Regions from separate parts of the Paenibacillus sp. ALE2 genome, predicted to be linked through region 1. Evidence: a T-box and tRNA genes for the amino acid it is inferred to sense, from the RefSeq annotation. Region 1 holds a T-box; the other holds one or more tRNA genes.
What was found. A T-box is a leader RNA that pairs with one kind of tRNA and senses whether it is charged. The one in region 1 lies ahead of tyrS (tyrosine--tRNA ligase), so its partner is inferred to be a tRNA-Tyr.

Region 2: it encodes a tRNA-Tyr, which carries the amino acid that the T-box ahead of tyrS (tyrosine--tRNA ligase) is inferred to sense. The anticodon was not compared.

The regions. Positions count from the first base shown of each region.
Region 1 is NZ_CM134213.1:3,806,710-3,811,470, forward strand. Features, by position in the region: gene ACXHJ1_RS16525 (transglycosylase domain-containing protein) at 1-1,211, opposite strand, end outside; T-box leader at 1,347-1,614, shown strand; gene tyrS (tyrosine--tRNA ligase) at 1,680-2,933, shown strand; gene ACXHJ1_RS16535 (AraC family transcriptional regulator) at 3,130-3,996, shown strand; gene rpsD (30S ribosomal protein S4) at 4,074-4,673, opposite strand.
Region 2 is NZ_CM134213.1:1,129,758-1,134,518, forward strand. Features, by position in the region: gene ACXHJ1_RS04765 (PAS domain-containing sensor histidine kinase) at 1-90, shown strand, start outside; tRNA gene ACXHJ1_RS04770 (tRNA-Gly) at 295-365, opposite strand; tRNA gene ACXHJ1_RS04775 (tRNA-Pro) at 375-448, opposite strand; tRNA gene ACXHJ1_RS04780 (tRNA-Arg) at 471-547, opposite strand; tRNA gene ACXHJ1_RS04785 (tRNA-Cys) at 574-644, opposite strand; tRNA gene ACXHJ1_RS04790 (tRNA-Gly) at 655-729, opposite strand; tRNA gene ACXHJ1_RS04795 (tRNA-Leu) at 736-823, opposite strand; tRNA gene ACXHJ1_RS04800 (tRNA-Lys) at 839-914, opposite strand; tRNA gene ACXHJ1_RS04805 (tRNA-Gln) at 919-993, opposite strand; tRNA gene ACXHJ1_RS04810 (tRNA-His) at 1,012-1,084, opposite strand; tRNA gene ACXHJ1_RS04815 (tRNA-Tyr) at 1,103-1,188, opposite strand; tRNA gene ACXHJ1_RS04820 (tRNA-Thr) at 1,193-1,268, opposite strand; tRNA gene ACXHJ1_RS04825 (tRNA-Phe) at 1,294-1,366, opposite strand; tRNA gene ACXHJ1_RS04830 (tRNA-Asp) at 1,418-1,494, opposite strand; tRNA gene ACXHJ1_RS04835 (tRNA-Met) at 1,520-1,593, opposite strand; tRNA gene ACXHJ1_RS04840 (tRNA-Val) at 1,623-1,698, opposite strand; tRNA gene ACXHJ1_RS04845 (tRNA-Glu) at 1,706-1,777, opposite strand; tRNA gene ACXHJ1_RS04850 (tRNA-Ser) at 1,809-1,900, opposite strand; tRNA gene ACXHJ1_RS04855 (tRNA-Met) at 1,904-1,977, opposite strand; tRNA gene ACXHJ1_RS04860 (tRNA-Asn) at 2,011-2,086, opposite strand; tRNA gene ACXHJ1_RS04865 (tRNA-Ala) at 2,091-2,166, opposite strand; tRNA gene ACXHJ1_RS04870 (tRNA-Ile) at 2,192-2,265, opposite strand; rRNA gene rrf (5S ribosomal RNA) at 2,302-2,418, opposite strand; rRNA gene ACXHJ1_RS04880 (23S ribosomal RNA) at 2,570-4,761, opposite strand, start outside.

The sequences.
Region 1 (4,761 bases):
GCGCCGGTTTTATGCTGAATCAGAATGGCCGCCGCTTGCTCGTCACCCTTGGTTTTACTTGTAGCAGAGAAGTTGTCCTTATTTTCTGCAATTTGACGCATGGATTTGTACACGCTCTTATCAATGGTGGTATATACCATATAACCGCCTGTACGAAGCTGCTGTTCAGCTTCTTTGAGCATGTCGTTATCATCCTTGGTTTTGGTATCTGCACTGGCATTAGCTGCTTGACTCGGATTGGTGACAGACATGAGTGCCTGAGCAGCTTGCCGCTCTGTTTCCATCATAAGATATGGATAGGTGTTATAAGCCTTAACAGTGCGTGGTGCTAGAGATTTTTTGATATCAAAAGCCATCGCTTCATCATATTGTGCTGTATTGATTTTGTTCTCCTCCAGCATTCGGCTGAGCACCAGGTGCTGGCGGTTAATCGCTCTTTTAAAGCCGGCTTCATTAAACTCACCTTTACCGTTGTAAGCAGAATAAGAAGAAGGGAGTTGCGGCAGACCTGCCAGATAGGCAGCTTGGGCTACATTAAGCTTGCCCAAATCATTTTCATTAAAAATACCTTTGGCTGCTGCTTTAATACCAAAGACGTTGTAACCGCTTGATCCGTTACCGAAAGGTACCTTATTGAGATAGGCTGTAATTATTTGTTGCTTGCTCAGGAAGCGCTCAAGGCGCAGAGATAGCAAAATTTCTTTGACCTTGCGGTCATCCGTACGATCAAGATTTAAAAAGACACGACGTGCAAGCTGCTGGGTAAGCGTACTCCCTCCAGTTTGTACGGATTCATGTAGTGCCTTTTGCTTCACAGCACGCAGCGTTCCCGACAAATCGACACCTTTATGCTCGTAAAAATGATTATCTTCAATGGCAATAACTGCGTCAATGACGAGTTGAGGAATCTCCTTAAACGTAACAGGTCTTCGATCTTCCTCGGTCCGAAGCTGCCCGATGGGTGAGCCGTCATTGAAATAAGCGAAGCCTGTAATTGCATTCTTATCCACTTCCTGTAGAATTGTAGATCTGGAACGCACGGGCTCGTTTTTTACAATAGAAGCAACATAGCCAGCGGCGGTTCCCCCTGCGAATAGTGCCCCCATAAAACCGATGATGACGACCCACTTTATGACACGGCCGAGCCTTCGCATGGTTCTCCGTAAGCGGGAAGGCTTAGGCTCTGATACATTGTTTTTTTCTTCAACCATTAAGTCTTCCTCCTTTATAACAGCCATTATTATAGCATAAAATTACAAAATGAACCCATATGCTAAAAAGCCTGTCTTTTGGTGTCGTTGACTACATAAAAACAGTGTGTTATAAATAGGTCAAAGTAAATATCGTGAAAAGCGGAGAAAGACTTCAGTAGAAGGCGGAATCACGTTGTGCAGAGAGCCGATGGGTGGTGTGAATCGGTAGCGTCCCTCCTTTGAATTACCGTCTGGAGCTGTCTGGATGAATGGAAAGTTTTTGCAGGTTTGCGAAGCTCACCATAGTAATCCGGTACCGGGTGTAAACCCGTTATAGGAATGAAGTGAAAGAAACGTTGTTTTTTTGCATACGTTTCTTTAATTAGGGTGGTAACGCGAGCAGCTCCTTCTCGTCCCTTGGGATGAAAGGGGCTTTTTGGTTTGTTTAAATAGTAATTATTGGATGGAAAATAGGAGGGATTCAGGATGAAGTGGGAAGAATTGAAGCCTGAGCAACAGGCAGAGGTAGAACGACAACTAGAAGTAATACGTCGTGGAGTAGCGGAAATTGTACCTGAGGATGAGCTGAAGCGTAAGGTTATTAAATCGGTTGTTAGCGGCGAGCCCCTCAAAATTAAGCTGGGTCTAGATCCGTCTGCGCCTGATATTCACATCGGACATACGGTTGTTATGCACAAACTGCGCCAGTTCCAGGAATTAGGGCATCAAGTGCAACTGATTATCGGAGATTTTACAGGCAGAATTGGTGATCCGACAGGTAAATCGGAGACCCGCAAGCAACTGACTGAGGAAGATGTACAGCGTAATGCACAAACATACAAGGAACAAATTTTTAAGATTCTCGATCCTGAAAAGACAAAGGTATACTACAATTCCGAATGGTTAGGACCGATGTCTTTTGCGGATGTGGTAACTCTGTCTGCCAAAGTAACGGTTGCCCGTATGTTGGAGCGGGATGATTTTACAAAAAGGTACCAAAACGGCTTGCCGATCAGCATCCATGAGTTCTTTTACCCGCTGATGCAGGGCATGGACTCTGTGGCTCTCCAAAGCGATATAGAATTGGGAGGAACAGACCAAAAGTTTAATCTGCTGATGGGCAGAACCCTGCAAAAGGAATACGGAGTAGAACCGCAGGCAACCATTACATTGCCACTGCTTGAGGGGCTTGATGGCGTTCAGAAGATGAGCAAAAGTTTGGGGAACTACATTGGTGTGGATGAGGAGCCAAACGAAATTTATGGTAAATCGATGTCCGTTCCTGATGAGTTGATGCTGAAATATTTTGAGCTTGCAACGGATATTACCAATGAGGAGCTGGCAGAGCTGGCGAAAGGTATTAAGGAGGGTTCGGTGCATCCACGTGATGCCAAAATGAAACTGGCCGGAACATTAGTGCGCATGTACCACGATGAAGAGGCGGCAGAAGCGGCCAAGCAGCATTTTGTGACTGTATTCCAACAACGCGCGCTTCCTGATGACATTGAAGAATTCACCTTAACAGCAGATCAGTTAGAAGAAGGTGGCATTCGTGTGATCCAGTTGCTGACTCATCTAGGCTTTGCAGCATCTAACGGTGAGGCCAAGCGTAGTATTCAGCAGGGGTCGGTCAAAATTAATGAAGAGAAGTGGACCGATGTGAACGAAGCATACAAGCCGCAGGAAGGCGACATTGTACAGGTAGGTAAACGGAAATTTGCTAAAATCAAGCTTGGATAATTAAAATACATTTAAAAGCAGCGTTGAGATTGATCTCGTATCTCAGTGCTGCTTTTTTTATTTCTACCAAGCGAAAAGCCGTGGTAAACTTAGCACAAATAATCAAACAAATAGATACAGAGTTTTACATAATGAATACGTGGGTTGCCCAATGTGGGTGAAGGCTAGATAAATAACAAGTGTGGGGAAGGATTATATGGACTACTTTAAACGAATTCAGTGTGCGATTGAGTTTATTGAATTGAATCTCCGGGAAGATTTAAAAATTGCCGAGATTGCTTCAAAGGCATACTTTTCAGCTTTTCATTTCCAGCGGGTTTTTCAGGCCATTTCGGGTTTTACAGTTCAACAATATATAAGAAGGAGAAGATTGTCCGAGGCGGCAAAACGGCTAAAGCAATCCAACCAAAAGGTATTGGACATAGCTATTGAGTATCAGTACAACTCGCAAGAAGCTTTTACTCGCGCTTTTGAAAAAAGTTTTGGGATCACCCCTGGGAAATATCGTAACTGTGATATTGAGCTTTCTGATCAAAGTAAAATCAATTTTCTGGATTACAAAAAAAACGCAGCGGAGGAATTAGAGGTGAACAAGCCTGTGATACTGCAACTCGAAACGACCAAAATTGTAGGATATGAATATAAAACAAATCTCAATAATGAGCAGCATTATAAAGAAATCCCAGGCTTTTATGAACACTTTGGCGCACATGAATATTATATGTGTATTCCGAATAAAATCGCACCGGGAATGTCATATGGGATTGCCTGTCAATTTGAAGACAACGGTGCATTTTCATTTGTGGTGGGTGAGGCCGTTGAAGAAGAATCAAAAGAACTGGCTGAGGGTTTCATATATATGGAGATTCCAGCAGGCAAGTATGCTGAGTTTGACGCTTCAGGTTCAAATGGACGAGTTCAGAGTATACGAGATTTTATCTACGGCACATGGCTTCCTAATTCTAATTTTGAACGGAGGGAGGGACCTGATTTTGAAATTACGGACGTGATGAATTCCTATCCTGATCATTTGAATATGAAAGTATACATCCCTATTGAATAAAACTCTCAGGCTTAATGCGTGGGGAATATAAAAAGCACCCGAATGAATTCGGGTGCTTTTTGGTGCTAATGCAAGGATTAGCGGTTGTAGAATTCGACGATTTGTTTTTCATCGATATCTTGGGACAATTCAGCACGCTCAGGCAAACGAATGTATTTACCTTCCAGAGCTGCGTCATTGTACTCCAGGTAAGCTGCCAAGTGGTTACGGTTTTCCAAAGCTTCTTTGATGGAAGACAGGGAACGACTTCTTTCACGAAGACCGATCACGTCGCCAAGGCTTACTTGGTAAGAAGCGATGTCAACTTTTTTGCCGTTCACAGTAACGTGACCATGAGCTACCAATTGACGTGCGCCTGCACGGGAATTAGCAAAGCCAAGACGGAATACAAGGTTGTCCAGGCGGCTTTCCAGCAAGAACATGAAGTTCTCACCAGCGATACCGTGCATGTGTTGAGCTTTGTTGAACAGGGTACGGAATTGTTTTTCACCCAAACCGTACATGTGGCGCAGCTTTTGCTTTTCTTGAAGCTGCATACCGTAGTTACTGATTTTTCTCCGTTGGTTTGCACCATGTTGTCCCGGAGGGAAAGGGCGTTTCAATTCTTTACCTGTGCCGCTCAGGGAAATACCGAGACGACGGCTCAATTTAAATTTAGGACCAGTGTAACGTGCCATTATAGAGTTAACTCCTTCATAATTAAAATTTGAGTTGGGGCTCTCTTTGCGCTCCAATTTGTTCGGCGCTACCTAGTAAGGTGAGACG
Region 2 (4,761 bases), 2.7 Mb from region 1:
GAAGAACGAGCTAGAGGAGTAGGCGGCTTCTTGAGCATGACCTCTGCTCCAAATCAGGGAACCTCCATACAGCTGACCATACCAGTGTAAAACCTGTGTACTAGATCAGTTATCGGTGTATACTCACTGCAGGAGCAGAAGGAATACACCGATAGCAAGGATTATCGATAGTCAACACTTTATAGAATCTATGGAAGATAAACATACAAAAAAAGAGAGAGCTCTGTCCCCAGACAGGCTCTCTTTATTTATAAGGTGTCACCACTGAGGCAACAAGAATCCGCTATAGCAAAAAGCGGGTGATGGGAATCGAACCCACGCTACCAGCTTGGAAGGCTGGAGTTCTACCATTGAACTACACCCGCAAATCAGTATCGGGATGACACGATTTGAACATGCGACCCCCTGGTCCCAAACCAGGTGCTCTACCAAGCTGAGCTACATCCCGACATTATACATTTTTTAATAAATGGCGCGCCCTGAGAGATTCGAACTCCCGGCCTTTTGATTCGTAGTCAAACGCTCTATCCAGCTGAGCTAAGGGCGCATATTTAGTTCCATAATGAGCAGTCAAGGCGCCACCCAGATTTGAACTGGGGATGAAGCTTTTGCAGAGCTTTGCCTTACCACTTGGCTATGGCGCCGTATGGATAATGGAGCGGACGACGGGAATCGAACCCGCGACCCTCGCCTTGGCAAGGCGATGCTCTACCGCTGAGCCACGTCCGCAAAATATGGTGCGGTCGAGAGGACTCGAACCTCCACGGGGGGTTAGCCCACACGGACCTGAACCGTGCGCGTCTGCCAATTCCGCCACGACCGCAAAATAACTTATAAATGGTGAGCCATGAAGGACTCGAACCTTCGACACCCTGATTAAAAGTCAGGTGCTCTACCAACTGAGCTAATGGCTCTTAATGGCTGGGGATATAGGATTTGAACCTATGCATGACGGAGTCAAAGTCCGTTGCCTTACCGCTTGGCTAATCCCCATTAAATTAAGAATCAAAGGGCGGCCGATGGGGCTTGAACCCACGAATGCCGGAGTCACAGTCCGGTGCGTTAACCACTTCGCCACGACCGCCATATGATTATAAAAGACTGGTGGAGGATGATGGATTCGAACCACCGAACCCGTAAGGGAGCAGATTTACAGTCTGATGCGTTTGGCCACTTCGCTAATCCTCCAAAATGGTGCCGGCGAGAGGACTTGAACCCCCAACCTACTGATTACAAGTCAGTTGCTCTACCAATTGAGCTACACCGGCACATTGCCAATTCCCACTTGAAAGGTGGCTCGGGACGGAATCGAACCGCCGACACGAGGATTTTCAGTCCTCTGCTCTACCGACTGAGCTACCGAGCCATGTTTTATTTTACAACTATATCATATAGTTTACACTATATGTAGTTAAAATGGCGGAACTGACGGGATTCGAACCCGCGATCTCCTGCGTGACAGGCAGGCATGTTAGGCCTCTACACCACAGTTCCAAAGGCATTTCCAATAGGAAATTAATTGCGGGGGCAGGATTTGAACCTACGACCTTCGGGTTATGAGCCCGACGAGCTACCGAACTGCTCCACCCCGCGACATCAAAGATATTTCACAATATTATTAATGGTGGAGGCTGAGGGGATCGAACCCCCGACCCTCTGCTTGTAAGGCAGATGCTCTCCCAGCTGAGCTAAGCCTCCATAATTATGACCCGTAGGGGATTCGAACCCCTGTTACCTCCGTGAAAGGGAGGTGTCTTAACCCCTTGACCAACGGGCCTTGCAAAATGAATTCTGATTTAATAATTTTGTGGCGGAGAGAGAGGGATTCGAACCCTCGCACCACTTACGCAGTCTAACCCCTTAGCAGAGGGTCCCCTTATAGCCACTTGGGTATCTCTCCGAGTAGCGGCAGAGGGGATCGAACCCCCGACCTCACGGGTATGAACCGTACGCTCTAGCCAGCTGAGCTACGCCGCCACCTTATATATAAAATTCAGAAGTATTGAAATATGGCTCCCCGAACAGGACTCGAACCTGTGACAACTCGATTAACAGTCGAGTGCTCTACCAACTGAGCTATCAGGGAATATTGGTGGAGCCAAGGGGGATCGAACCCCTGACCTCCTGCGTGCAAGGCAGGCGCTCTCCCAGCTGAGCTATAGCCCCAAACTTTTAGTCAATCTAGAAATGATGGGCCTTAGTGGACTCGAACCACCGACCTCACCCTTATCAGGGGTGCGCTCTAACCAGCTGAGCTAAAGGCCCTAATTCATTAAATTTTATCATCCTTTAAAGGATTTTGCTTGGCGGCGTCCTACTCTCCCAGGACCCTGCGGTCCAAGTACCATCGGCGCTGGAGGGCTTAACGGTCGTGTTCGGGATGGGTACGTGTGGAACCCCTCCGCTATCGCCACCAAACATGAATTTGCCTCGCAAATTCTTCCGTAAGGTTATTCGGTTCATCACAAATTGTGTGAATAAATAGCCATACGCTTGTCGTATGTACTTCTACATACCTTCAAGGTTACACCCTGAAAACTGGATCCGAAACTTCATTGCGCCTTATCTTTAGGATAAGCCCTCGACCGATTAGTATTGGTCAGCTCCATGCATTACTGCACTTCCACCCCCAACCTATCTACCTCGTCGTCTTCAAGGGGTCTTACATACTGGGAAATCTCATCTTGAGGGGGGCTTCACGCTTAGATGCTTTCAGCGCTTATCCCTTCCGTACATAGCTACCCAGCGGTGCTCCTGGCGGAACAACTGGTACACCAGCGGTACGTCCATCCCGGTCCTCTCGTACTAAGGACAGCTCCTCTCAAATTTCCTACGCCCACGACAGATAGGGACCGAACTGTCTCACGACGTTCTGAACCCAGCTCGCGTACCGCTTTAATGGGCGAACAGCCCAACCCTTGGGACCTACTTCAGCCCCAGGATGCGATGAGCCGACATCGAGGTGCCAAACCTCCCCGTCGATGTGGACTCTTGGGGGAGATAAGCCTGTTATCCCCAGGGTAGCTTTTATCCGTTGAGCGATGGCCCTTCCATGCGGTACCACCGGATCACTAAGCCCGACTTTCGTCCCTGCTCGACTTGTAGGTCTCGCAGTCAAGCTCCCTTCTGCCTTTGCACTCTTCGAATGATTTCCAACCATTCTGAGGGAACCTTGGGGCGCCTCCGTTACTCTTTAGGAGGCGACCGCCCCAGTCAAACTGCCCACCTGACACTGTCCTCGTACCGGATCACGGTACCAAGTTAGAACCTAGATACGATCAGGGTGGTATCCCAAGGATGCCTCCTCTCAAGCTGGCGCTCAAGATTCAACGGCTCCCACCTATCCTGTACAGATCGTACCCAAATTCAATATCAAGCTGCAGTAAAGCTCCATGGGGTCTTTCCGTCTTGTCGCGGGTAACCTGCATCTTCACAGGTATTAAAATTTCACCGGATCTCTCGTTGAGACAGCGCCCAAGTCGTTACGCCATTCGTGCGGGTCAGAATTTACCTGACAAGGAATTTCGCTACCTTAGGACCGTTATAGTTACGGCCGCCGTTTACTGGGGCTTCGGTTCATAGCTTCGCTCTTACGAGCTTACCACTCCCCTTAACCTTCCAGCACCGGGCAGGCGTCAGCCCGTATACTTCGCCTTGCGGCTTCGCACAGACCTGTGTTTTTGCTAAACAGTCGCTTGGGCCTTTTCACTGCGGCCCCCTCGGGCTATTCACCCTACCGAGGCACCCCTTCTCCCGAAGTTACGGGGTCATTTTGCCGAGTTCCTTAACGAGAGTTCTTCCGCGCGCCTTAGAATTCTCTTCTCGCCTACCTGTGTCGGTTTGCGGTACGGGCACCTTCTCCTGGCTAGAGGCTTTTCTTGGCAGTCTGAGATCATGACCTTCGCTACTATAATTTTCGCTCCCCATCACAGCCCAGCCTTACGATGTGCGGATTTGCCTACACATCAGCCTCACTGCTTAGACGGACATCCATCAGTCCGCGTCACTACCCTACTGCGTCACCCCATCGCTCATCACGGATTACGGTGGTACAGGAATTTCGACCTGTTGTCCTTCGACTACGCCTATCGGCCTCGCCTTAGGTCCCGACTTACCCTGAGCGGACGAACCTTCCTCAGGAACCCTTAGGCTTTCGGCGGATCTGATTCTCACAGATCTTTTCGTTACTCATACCGGCATTCTCACTTGAATGCAGTCCAGCGCTCCTTCCGGTACACCTTCACCCCGCATTCAACGCTCCCCTACCCCTGATGCAAAGCATCAAGCCATAGCTTCGGTGGTGTGTTTAGCCCCGTTACATTTTCGGCGCAGAGTCACTCGACCAGTGAGCTATTACGCACTCTTTCAATGGTGGCTGCTTCTAAGCCAACATCCTGGTTGTCTGTGCAACTCCACATCCTTTCCCACTTAACACACACTTGGGGACCTTAGCTGATGGTCTGGGCTGTTTCCCTTTCGACAATGGATCTTAGCACTCACTGTCTGACTCCCGGAACTAAATCTATGGCATTCGGAGTTTGACTGAGCTTGGTAACCCTTGCGGGCCCCGCACCCAATCAGTGCTCTACCTCCACGATTCTTCTTTCCGAGGCTAGCCCTAAAGCTATTTCGGGGAGAACCAGCTATCTCCGGGTTCGATTGGAATTTCTCCGCTACCCCCACCTCATCCCCGCATTTTTCAACATGCGTGGGTTCGGGCCTCCAGTGCGTGTTACCGCACCTTCACCCTGGACAGGGGTA